Regions from separate parts of the Paraburkholderia sp. A1RI_3L genome, predicted to be linked through region 2. Evidence: riboswitches for the same ligand, from Rfam matches in the RefSeq annotation. Region 2 holds a riboswitch; the other holds the start of a gene.
The links. Region 2 has a riboswitch for cobalamin ahead of cobG (precorrin-3B synthase). Riboswitches for the same ligand answer to the same signal wherever they lie in the genome.

Region 1: another riboswitch for cobalamin. It lies ahead of PXJ20_RS18435 (TonB-dependent receptor domain-containing protein); the one in region 2 lies ahead of cobG (precorrin-3B synthase).

The regions. Positions count from the first base shown of each region.
Region 1 is NZ_JARCHA010000006.1:240,834-245,169, forward strand. Features, by position in the region: gene PXJ20_RS18430 (FecCD family ABC transporter permease) at 1-246, opposite strand, end outside; gene PXJ20_RS18435 (TonB-dependent receptor domain-containing protein) at 256-2,244, opposite strand; cobalamin riboswitch at 2,368-2,647, opposite strand; gene PXJ20_RS18440 (ATPase) at 2,995-3,387, shown strand; gene PXJ20_RS18445 (cell division protein ZapA) at 3,384-3,698, shown strand; RNA gene ssrS (6S RNA) at 3,825-4,006, shown strand; gene PXJ20_RS18455 (EVE domain-containing protein) at 4,124-4,336, shown strand, end outside.
Region 2 is NZ_JARCHA010000013.1:76,494-80,829, forward strand. Features, by position in the region: gene PXJ20_RS27405 (precorrin-8X methylmutase) at 1-190, opposite strand, end outside; gene cobG (precorrin-3B synthase) at 183-1,697, opposite strand; cobalamin riboswitch at 1,828-2,083, opposite strand; gene cbiE (precorrin-6y C5,15-methyltransferase (decarboxylating) subunit CbiE) at 2,182-3,435, shown strand; gene PXJ20_RS27420 (cobalt-precorrin-5B (C(1))-methyltransferase) at 3,435-4,336, shown strand, end outside.

The DNA of each region.
Region 1 (4,336 bases), on a different contig from region 2:
GCCACACGCGAAGCCCGCCAGCGCGCGCGGCAGCCGCAGCGTGCGAACGATCTCCGTCGCGATGTCGGCGCCGTGCGAACGCGTGGGCAGCAGCGCCGCCAGCGCGTCATGCACGGTGACGGGCACGCTGCCCAGCAGCAGCGACGCCGCGAACACCGCGACGGCGAGCGCTGCCAGCACGGCCCAGATCACGACCGCGCGTTTCGCCGTCATGCCGGGCGCGGCGGGCAGGAAGAGACGGTTCATGGCCGCCCTTCACTGCTGCTGCCAACCCAGCGTGAGGTAGGCGCTGCGCCGCGGCGTGTTGTACGTGTAGGCGAGCTCATAGTCCTTGTCGAAGAGATTCTGGATCTGCGCGGCAACGTACCACGACCGGGTGATGTTATAGCGCGCCGAGAGGTTCACGATGCCATAGCCGCCGAGGTTCGAACCGCTGTCGTTGCGCGCGCCGCTCACGAGCCATTCGCCGCCCACCCGCCAGCTGCCGATGCTGCGATTCGCCGTGAACGAGGCGAAACGGCGCGCACGCCGGTTGAGATCGGTGTCCTTGTCTTCGTCCACGGGATTTTGCAGCGTCAGCGCCGCGCGCACGTCGGTTTTGCCGACATGGCCGCTCCACGATGCCTCGAGCCCCTGCACTTTGGCGTGCCCCACGTTCTCGGCCATGTAGACGCCGGGCGTGACCTGCGTGGACTGGATCAGGTTCGAGTAGCGCGTCTGAAATGCCGTGAGCCGCATGAGGCCGAACGCGTCGGAGGCATATTGCAGCGCCGCTTCGACCGAATGGCTGCGCTCGGGACGAATGGTCGGATTGCCGTAGTACGGGTAGTACAGGTCGTTGAACGTGGGCGCGCGAAACGCGTCGGACCAGCTCGCCGTAGCCTTCCAGTGCTCCGTGATGTCGAAGCCGTAACCGAGGTAGTAGCTGTTCGCGCCGCCGAAATCCGAGTACTGGTCGCGCCGCACGTTCGCCTGGAACTGGCTGCGTCCGAAGCGCCCCGTATAGCCCGCAAAGCCCGAATCGACGTGGCGGTTCGGCGCGCTGTACTGGTTCGAGTCAAGCATCTGGTCCAGATGCTCGTAGCCCACCTGGATCTTCTGCTGCGGCGCGAGCATGAAGTCGTTCTGCCAGGTGTACTGACGGTTGTCCGAGTTGAAATGGTCCGTATAGACACCGTTGAGTTCCGTCTGGCTGCGGTCGTTGCCCGTTGCGGCAACGAGGTGCGTGGTCCACCAGTCCGTCACCTTGCCGTTCGCGAATACCGAGGCCTGCTGCACCTTCGTGTAGAGATTGTTGAGATCGGTCGGCACGCCGTATGCGTTGTCGTAGCTGCTGTTGCCGTTCGACTGGAAGAAGCGCACGCCGGCGTCCCAGCGCTCGTTGAATGTATGACGCAGCGACGCCGATACGCTTTCGTTCAGGTAACCGTTCGCGTTCGGATTCACGGCCGGCACGAGCGCCGGATTGATCGACGAAAAGCCGTCGTCCTTCGCGCGCGCGAGCGACACGCTGAAGGTCGTCTTGCCCTCGGCATCGAGCGCGCCTGAGACGCCCACCTGCTGGCGCTGCGTGTGATAGCTGCCGTATTCGGCCTCGAAGTTGAAGCGCGGCGGGTAGCTGCCGCCGTTCTTCGTAAAGATCTGCACGACACCGCCAATCGCGCCGGAGCCATAGAGCGCCGACACGTTGCCGTTCACCACTTCGACGTGATCGATCTGGTCGAGTGGAATCTGCGCGATCTGCGCGCTGCCGAGGCTCGTTGAATCCACACGCACGCCGTCGATCAGCACGAGCGATTCGCTTGCATCCGCGCCGCGCATGAAGAGCGTCGCCGTGGAGCCGGGGCCGCCGTTGCGCACGATCTGCGCGCCGGGCGCGAACTGCAGCAGGCCGGGCAGGTCGCGTTGGGTGGTGTCGGCGATGTCCTGGGCGTCGAACAGCGTGGTCTGCGGAATTGCGTCGGCAAGGCGCTGCGGCGCGCGATCCGCGGTGACGACGACGGGAGCGAGGGTCCGGTCGCCGGCGGTGGGGATCTGCGCGGATGGTGTCTTTGTGGCCGCGCTTGCAGCGGCGGCTGGCGCGGCGCGTGGCGCGTCAGTGGTGCTGTCCGTGGACTGGGTGGCAGGGGTTGAGCCGATGTCCGAACTCGACTGCCCGGCCGAGGGCGCAGCGGACTGCGCAAAGGCGGCCAGCGGCAAGCCCGTCAGGGCGAGCAGCGTCGCGCGGGCGATAGGGGTAAGCATGGAGCGATTTTCCTGTGGTAGCGTGCCCGGCTTCGCTCCCCGCGAAGCCAACGCGTCATGAGGCACGCACACACGCCAGACAATCCACCAGGGCCGCAGCCGCTGCCGGCAATGCTGGCGAAGCGGCGCGCCTCGCCCTCTGGCCGGTATCCGGGCTGACGACGCATCGATTCGCCTTCCCACGCACGTGTGCGCAGTGGCTTGCAGGCGCGCCGCGCGACGGATGGAACCGTCGGCAGCGCACGTCGAATCGATAGGCACGCGGTGTCATGCGCGTGCGGTCGCTTACCGTTGCGGGGGCAGCACAGGTTGACGCGTCCGGGGACGGACTGCGCTCCCTGTTTCCCGTTTAACCACGCTTGCGTTGGGCGCAGGCGCGGGCACCAGAGTGCGGCAAGTGTAAGGAGACCCGCTCGCGAGCGTCAAGGAAGCCCTGGACGCGACCGGGACATGGCGGCGAGACATCAAGAAACGCCGCGAAAACTGTCAAAGATGGTCAAGAACGTGGTAGCGGCAAGTGTCAAATCCGCAGCGGCCTGCCTCGTTTATAGGGGAGCACGAAAGAGCACGACAGCGGGCAGCCATGCACGAAAGTGCCTCGCGGCAAGGGCGCGCACGCAATCCGCGTTCGCGGACGCGCGTTGCAGGGGGCTTCGCAGCAGGAAGCCGGCTGTTACGTCTCGAAACGACACAGATGACAGAAGCGTCCGCATTCCGCGCTAAAATGCCCTCCTTTAGAGGACGCAGCACATGCTCAACGAACTCGAAACACTCTCCCAGAACATCGGGCGGCTGATAGAAATCAATCAGCAGCACCACGAGGCGCGTCACGCGCTCGAAGAGCAGGTCGCGCAATTGCACGCGCAACTGGATGGCTCGCGCGCCGAAATCGAACAGCTGCGCGAGGAACGCAACGCGCTGCAGGCGGAACGCGACACGCTGTCGGCAAAGATCGACGACGCGCAGGTCCGGCTCAACGCCATCCTCGAAAAGCTGCCGCGCGCCAAAGGCCAGGGCGAACCAGACAACCAGCTCGACCTGCTCGCTTCGTCGCAACAGGAAGAAGAGCGCGAAGAAGGACATGACGCGCACGGCGAAACGGCTTCGGGAACTCACGAAGTGCGCCACGGAGAAAACGCATGAGCACGAAACTGATCGAAGTCTCGATTCTCGGGCAGAACTACCGTCTCGCCTGCTCGCCCGAAACGGAGCCCGCGCTGATCGAAGCGGCGGCTCGCGTGGATGCGGAAATGTCGAAGGTGCGCGAACACAGCAACGTGCGCGGCACCGACCGCATCGCGGTCATGGCAGCACTTTCGCTCGCATCCGAACTGCTGCGCCTGCAGACGAGCGTACGGCACGGCGAGGCTTTCCCGGCCGAAGAAATCCGGCGTACAATGCGCCAGATGAACGAGCAGCTGGGTACTGTGATTCAGCAGTACGGCGTGCAGTAAAGATTGAACGGCGGGATTGAACACAGCGCGTTTAATCCATATATACTGCGCTCTTCAACAAACCGGCCGCGCAGCAGTGGCGCGAAAAAACGGTTTCAGCAGGAACGGTTTCAACAGGTTTAGTCAGCTTCCCTGCCTGGTTCGCCAAGGTCATATATTCCTTGAACCAATGCCATGTGCACGGTTGCGGAAATTTGTAGCACGGGCGTGCGCGTCACTCTGTCTGATGTACCCGAAGTGCTGCTAACTGCGACCAATTCTGAACCTCAGGTTCAGGATGCCGGCCTAGCGGCTAAGGCGGGGACCTATTCGAACGGCACCGGACTCTCGTCCGGTGCCGTTTTACTTTGGGGGCTGCTGTCTTGCCGTTCCTTTGCTGTGCAGCCTCTCTCCCCAACGCTCACTTTCGACGTTCACTTCGACTCATGCGCTACTGGCTGATGAAGTCCGAACCGGACGAAGCAAGCATCGACGACCTCGCCAAAGCACCCAGGCACACGCTGCCCTGGACCGGCGTTCGCAACTATCAGGCACGCAACTTCATGCGCGACACGATGCGCATCGGCGACGGCGTGCTGTTCTATCACTCGAGCTGCCCGGAGCCCGGCATCGCGGGACTCGCCGAGGTGTCGTCCACG
Region 2 (4,336 bases):
CGCGCCCCGCCGTGCCGGCGCCCGGCGAAAACTTGAGCGCATCGACGACATCGACCATGCCGCACGCGTGGATCACGCGCACCGCGAGCTTTTCGAGGTCGGGCGGGATGCGGGAGAGATCGGCCTCGGCGCGTATCGTCGCGAAAGACTCGCGGTAGATGGCCTGGCCGTCGCGGACGTAATCAAGCATGGGAAGAAACTCCGGCGTCCGGGCGTGCCGCGTGAAGCACGCGGGCAGCCTCGTCGAGGGTGAGGTGGGCAGCGAGGCGTTCGCCGAAGCGCGGGTGTTCGAAGCGCGGGTTTTCGGGGCGCAAGGCCAGGTCAAGAGCTTCGTTTTCATCGGAAGGCGCTTGCGCGGCCGCCTGCTCGATGCGCCGATAGACGTCGTAGCGTCCCGGTTCCACCGCCAGCAGCGTATAGGGCGCGCAGTGCGCGGCGGCGCACGAGCGCACGCAGCCGCTGAGGTGGACTTCCACGTTCATGTCCGCAGGTAGGTGCGGCGCGAGCACGAGGGCATCGGCTTTCGTGTCGGCATGCGCCTTCACACAGCCCGGTGAGCCGGCGCACGCGACGAGCCTTGCGAGCGGATGCCGCGCGTCCTGAATCAGTCCGAGTGCATCCAGCCCACGTTCGACCTGCGCTAGCGCGGCCGCTTCGAGGTCGGGCAGCAGCAGGCCTTGCCACGGTGTGGCGCGCAGCGTCGCGCGGCCGTGCTTTGCGGCGACCTGTTCGGTCAGCCGCGCGAGTTCGTGCAGCGCGGGCGCATCGAGCCGACCGAGCGGCGGCTGGGCCCCCACGTACCAGCGTTCGCCATCGCGTTGCCGATGCGCGCCGAATCGCAGCGATGCATCGGCCGGCTGGCGGCGCCACGCGTCGACGGCGGCGTCACGGCGCAACGGAAAATCGATACGGCATGCCAGGTGTTCGAGCAGCGCGGCCTCGCCGTGGGTGGCGACGAGGTGGCGCATGCGCGTGTCGTCGGGGCCGGCGAGGTCGAGAAAGAGCGTGAGCAGCGCGCGAACCAGCGCGGGCACGTTGGCCGTCTGCACGGCGGCCAGTGCGCAGCGCTGCGTGCACGAAGGCTTGCCCGCGAGGCCGAACGCGAACCACGTTTCGTCGGCATGTTGCTCGGGCGCGATGGCCGAGAGCCAGATGTCGTGCGGATGATCGAGCGCCGCGAGCTGCTCGCCACCGTCGAGCAGCAACGCGAACTTCGGCGAGAGCGCCGCGAAACGCGGCTCGCCTTCCAGCAGCGCGAGCAGTTGCGCGGCGAGCGGACGCGTGTCGATGAGCGCGCCGGCATCGCGGCCCGCGGTGGGACTCACCATCACGTTGCGCACGTCGTCGGCGGCAGCGAGGCGCGGGGTCAACGACGGTGCGTTGCATGACGCGTCAGACGCAAAGGGCGACGCGCCCGGCAGTTGCCGCGGCCCGAGCCCCGCCGCGAGCAGTCGCGCGATCAACGCGGCCTCGTGACCCGCCCGCACGCCGCGTAGTTGCACGTTGGACCGGTTCGTCAGTTCGATCACGCCGGACGCGTGTTCGCTGGCCGCCTCGGCAATCGCGACGGCCTGCGCGGCGAGCAGTTCGCCGCCGGGCAGCTTGATGCGGCACAACCCGCCGTCGCGTGCGTTCACGATGCGCGTAAGCGCGGGACAGGCGGAAGGCCGAAGCGAAAGAGAGAAATCGTGGCTCAATGCGCAGCGCTCGTTCAGTGAAATCGGTGAGAAGGCTCAACGAAGAATCAGGCGTCGCGCTGCGGCCAGGTGCGCTCCCTGCGTGGCGAGGAGAGCACGCTGCACCGGTGCACCCCGCCCGGTGTTGGCTTGCACGAACGTTCTTGCCGGCAGGTCTCCTGGCTCGCAGCTTGCCGGGTTGCCTCATGGACGACGCACGAAAAAACGCGCTGAACACCATGTGCGACCCGGCGTCCGTGCTGGCCTTCCCGGTGGATCGGCTGGCTTGCCCGATCGTCCAGTGGCGCGTGGCGGCGCGGACTTTCTGCTCACAGTTGCGGGGGCAGCCACAGCTTTGCTGTGTTCCCTTTTCAGCCCCGTAGGGCACCGGCGAGGCGGTATTATCCTCTTTTTTGCGACGGGCACGACCCCGTGGCGAGGCCGCATGGAAGCCCGAACAAGCGAAGGCGAGGCGGCACTGATCAAGCTCAAAGGAAACGATGCGATGCCGGCCTGGCTGACGGTGGTGGGGGTAGGGGAAGACGGGTTTGCCGGGCTCGGCCGGGCCGCGCGGCGCGCGTTGCTCGAAGCAGATGTGGTGGTGGGTGGCGAGCGGCACCTCGCCATGCTGCCCGCGCGCATTGGGGCGCAACGCGAGCCCTGGCCCTCGCCGTTTGACATTGCGCCGGTGCTCGCGCGTCGCGGCAAGCCGGTGTGCGTGCTCGCGAGCGGCGATCCCATGCTGTACGGCGTAGGCGCTACGCTCGCGCGGGCATTGCCCGCCGACGAATGGCGCGTGCTGCCGGCGCCGTCGTCGCTTTCGCTCGCGGCGGCGCGGCTCGGGTGGGCGTTGCAGGAAGTGGCGGTGGTGTCGCTGGTGGGCCGCCCGCTTGCGGCACTGAATGCAAATCTTCACGACGGCGCGCGCATCTTCGTGCTGAGCCGCGACGGCGGCTCGCCGGCCGCCATCGCGGCGCTGCTGTGCGAGCGCGGGTTCGGTGCCACGCGCATGCACGTGTTCGAGCATCTGGGCGGAGATCGCGAACGGCGCATCGACACGCGCGCAACCGCCTGGCAGACCGACGAAGCAAAGGACGTGGCCGCGCTCAACGTCGTAGCCCTCGCATGCGAGGCCACGCACGCGCGTTCGTTGCCGCTCACCTGCGGTCTTCCCGACGACGCTTTTCTCAACGACGGCCAACTCACCAGGCGCGACGTGCGCGCCATCACACTCGCGCGTCTCGCGCCGCGTCCCGGCGAACTGCTCTGGGACGTGGGCGCGGGCAGCGGCTCGATCGGTATCGAATGGATGCGCGCGCATCCCGCATGTCGTGCCCTTGCTATCGAAGCCGATGCGGACCGTCAGCGTTTCATCGAGCACAATCGCGACGCGCTCGGCGTGCCCGGGCTCGTGCTGGTGGCGGGCCGTGCGCCCGATGCGCTGGCTGGCTTGCCGGCACCCGATGCCGTGTTCATCGGCGGCGGCGTGACCGTGCCCGGCGTGCTGGAGGCGTGCTGGTCGAACCTGCGGGAAGGCGGCCGGCTCGTGGCCAACGCGGTGACGTTGCAGGGCGATGCTGCGCTCGTGGCGTGGCGCGACCGTTGCGGCGGCACACTCACGCGCATCGCACTCAACGAGGCGCTGCCGCTGGGTGGCTTCGACACATGGCGGCCGGCGCTGCCGGTCACGCTCTACGAAGTCACGAAGCCTTCGCCCGACGATGGCGGCGCGACCGCTCGCAACGGCGAGCAACGATGATGCGCGACGAAACGTCTGAAACGCCGCGGCCACTGCGCAGCGGCTACACCACGGGAAGCTGTGCGACGGCAACGTCGCTCGCGGCGGCGCGTCTGCTGCTGGGCGGCGAGACAGGTGATGTGGCTGAAATCGTCTTGCCGAAGGGGCAGCACGTTGCGATGAAGCTCAAGTACTGCCGCTTCGTGAACGGTCATGATGGCGCCGAGGGTGCCGAAGCCGGCACCGTGAAAGATGCCGGCGACGACCCCGACGTCACGCACGGCGCAGTGGTCTTCGCGCGCGTGCGATTGAGCACGGAACCCGGCGTGCGCTTTCACGCGGCGCCCGGCGTGGGCACCGTGACGCGCGCCGGGCTCGTCGTGCCCGTCGGCGAACCTGCGATCAATCCCGTGCCGCGCCAGATGATGCGCGACCACCTCGCGCAACTCGCGGCGCAGTATGCGTACACGGGCGGCTTCGAGGTGGCGATCGGCGTGGAAGGCGGCGAGGCTCTCGCGCTCAAGACCATGAACCCGCGGCTCGGCATCGTGGGCGGGCTCTCGATTCTCGGCACCACGGGCATCGTGCGGCCGTTCTCGTGCTCGGCCTACATCGCGTCGATCCATCAGGGTATCGACGTGGCGCGCGCCAACGGCATCACGCACATCGCCGCCTGCACGGGCAACGCGAGCGAAGACGCCATGCGTCGCCACTACGGCCTGCCCGACATGGCGCTGATCGAAATGGGCGACTTCGCGGGCGCCGTGCTCAAGCATCTGCGTCGCGCGCCCGTCGCCCGGCTCAGCCTGTGCGGTGGATTCGGCAAGTTGAGCAAGCTCGCCGCCGGGCACCTCGATCTACACAGCCGGCAGTCGAGCATCGATTTGCCGCTGCTCGCGCAATGGGCCGCCGAACACGGCGC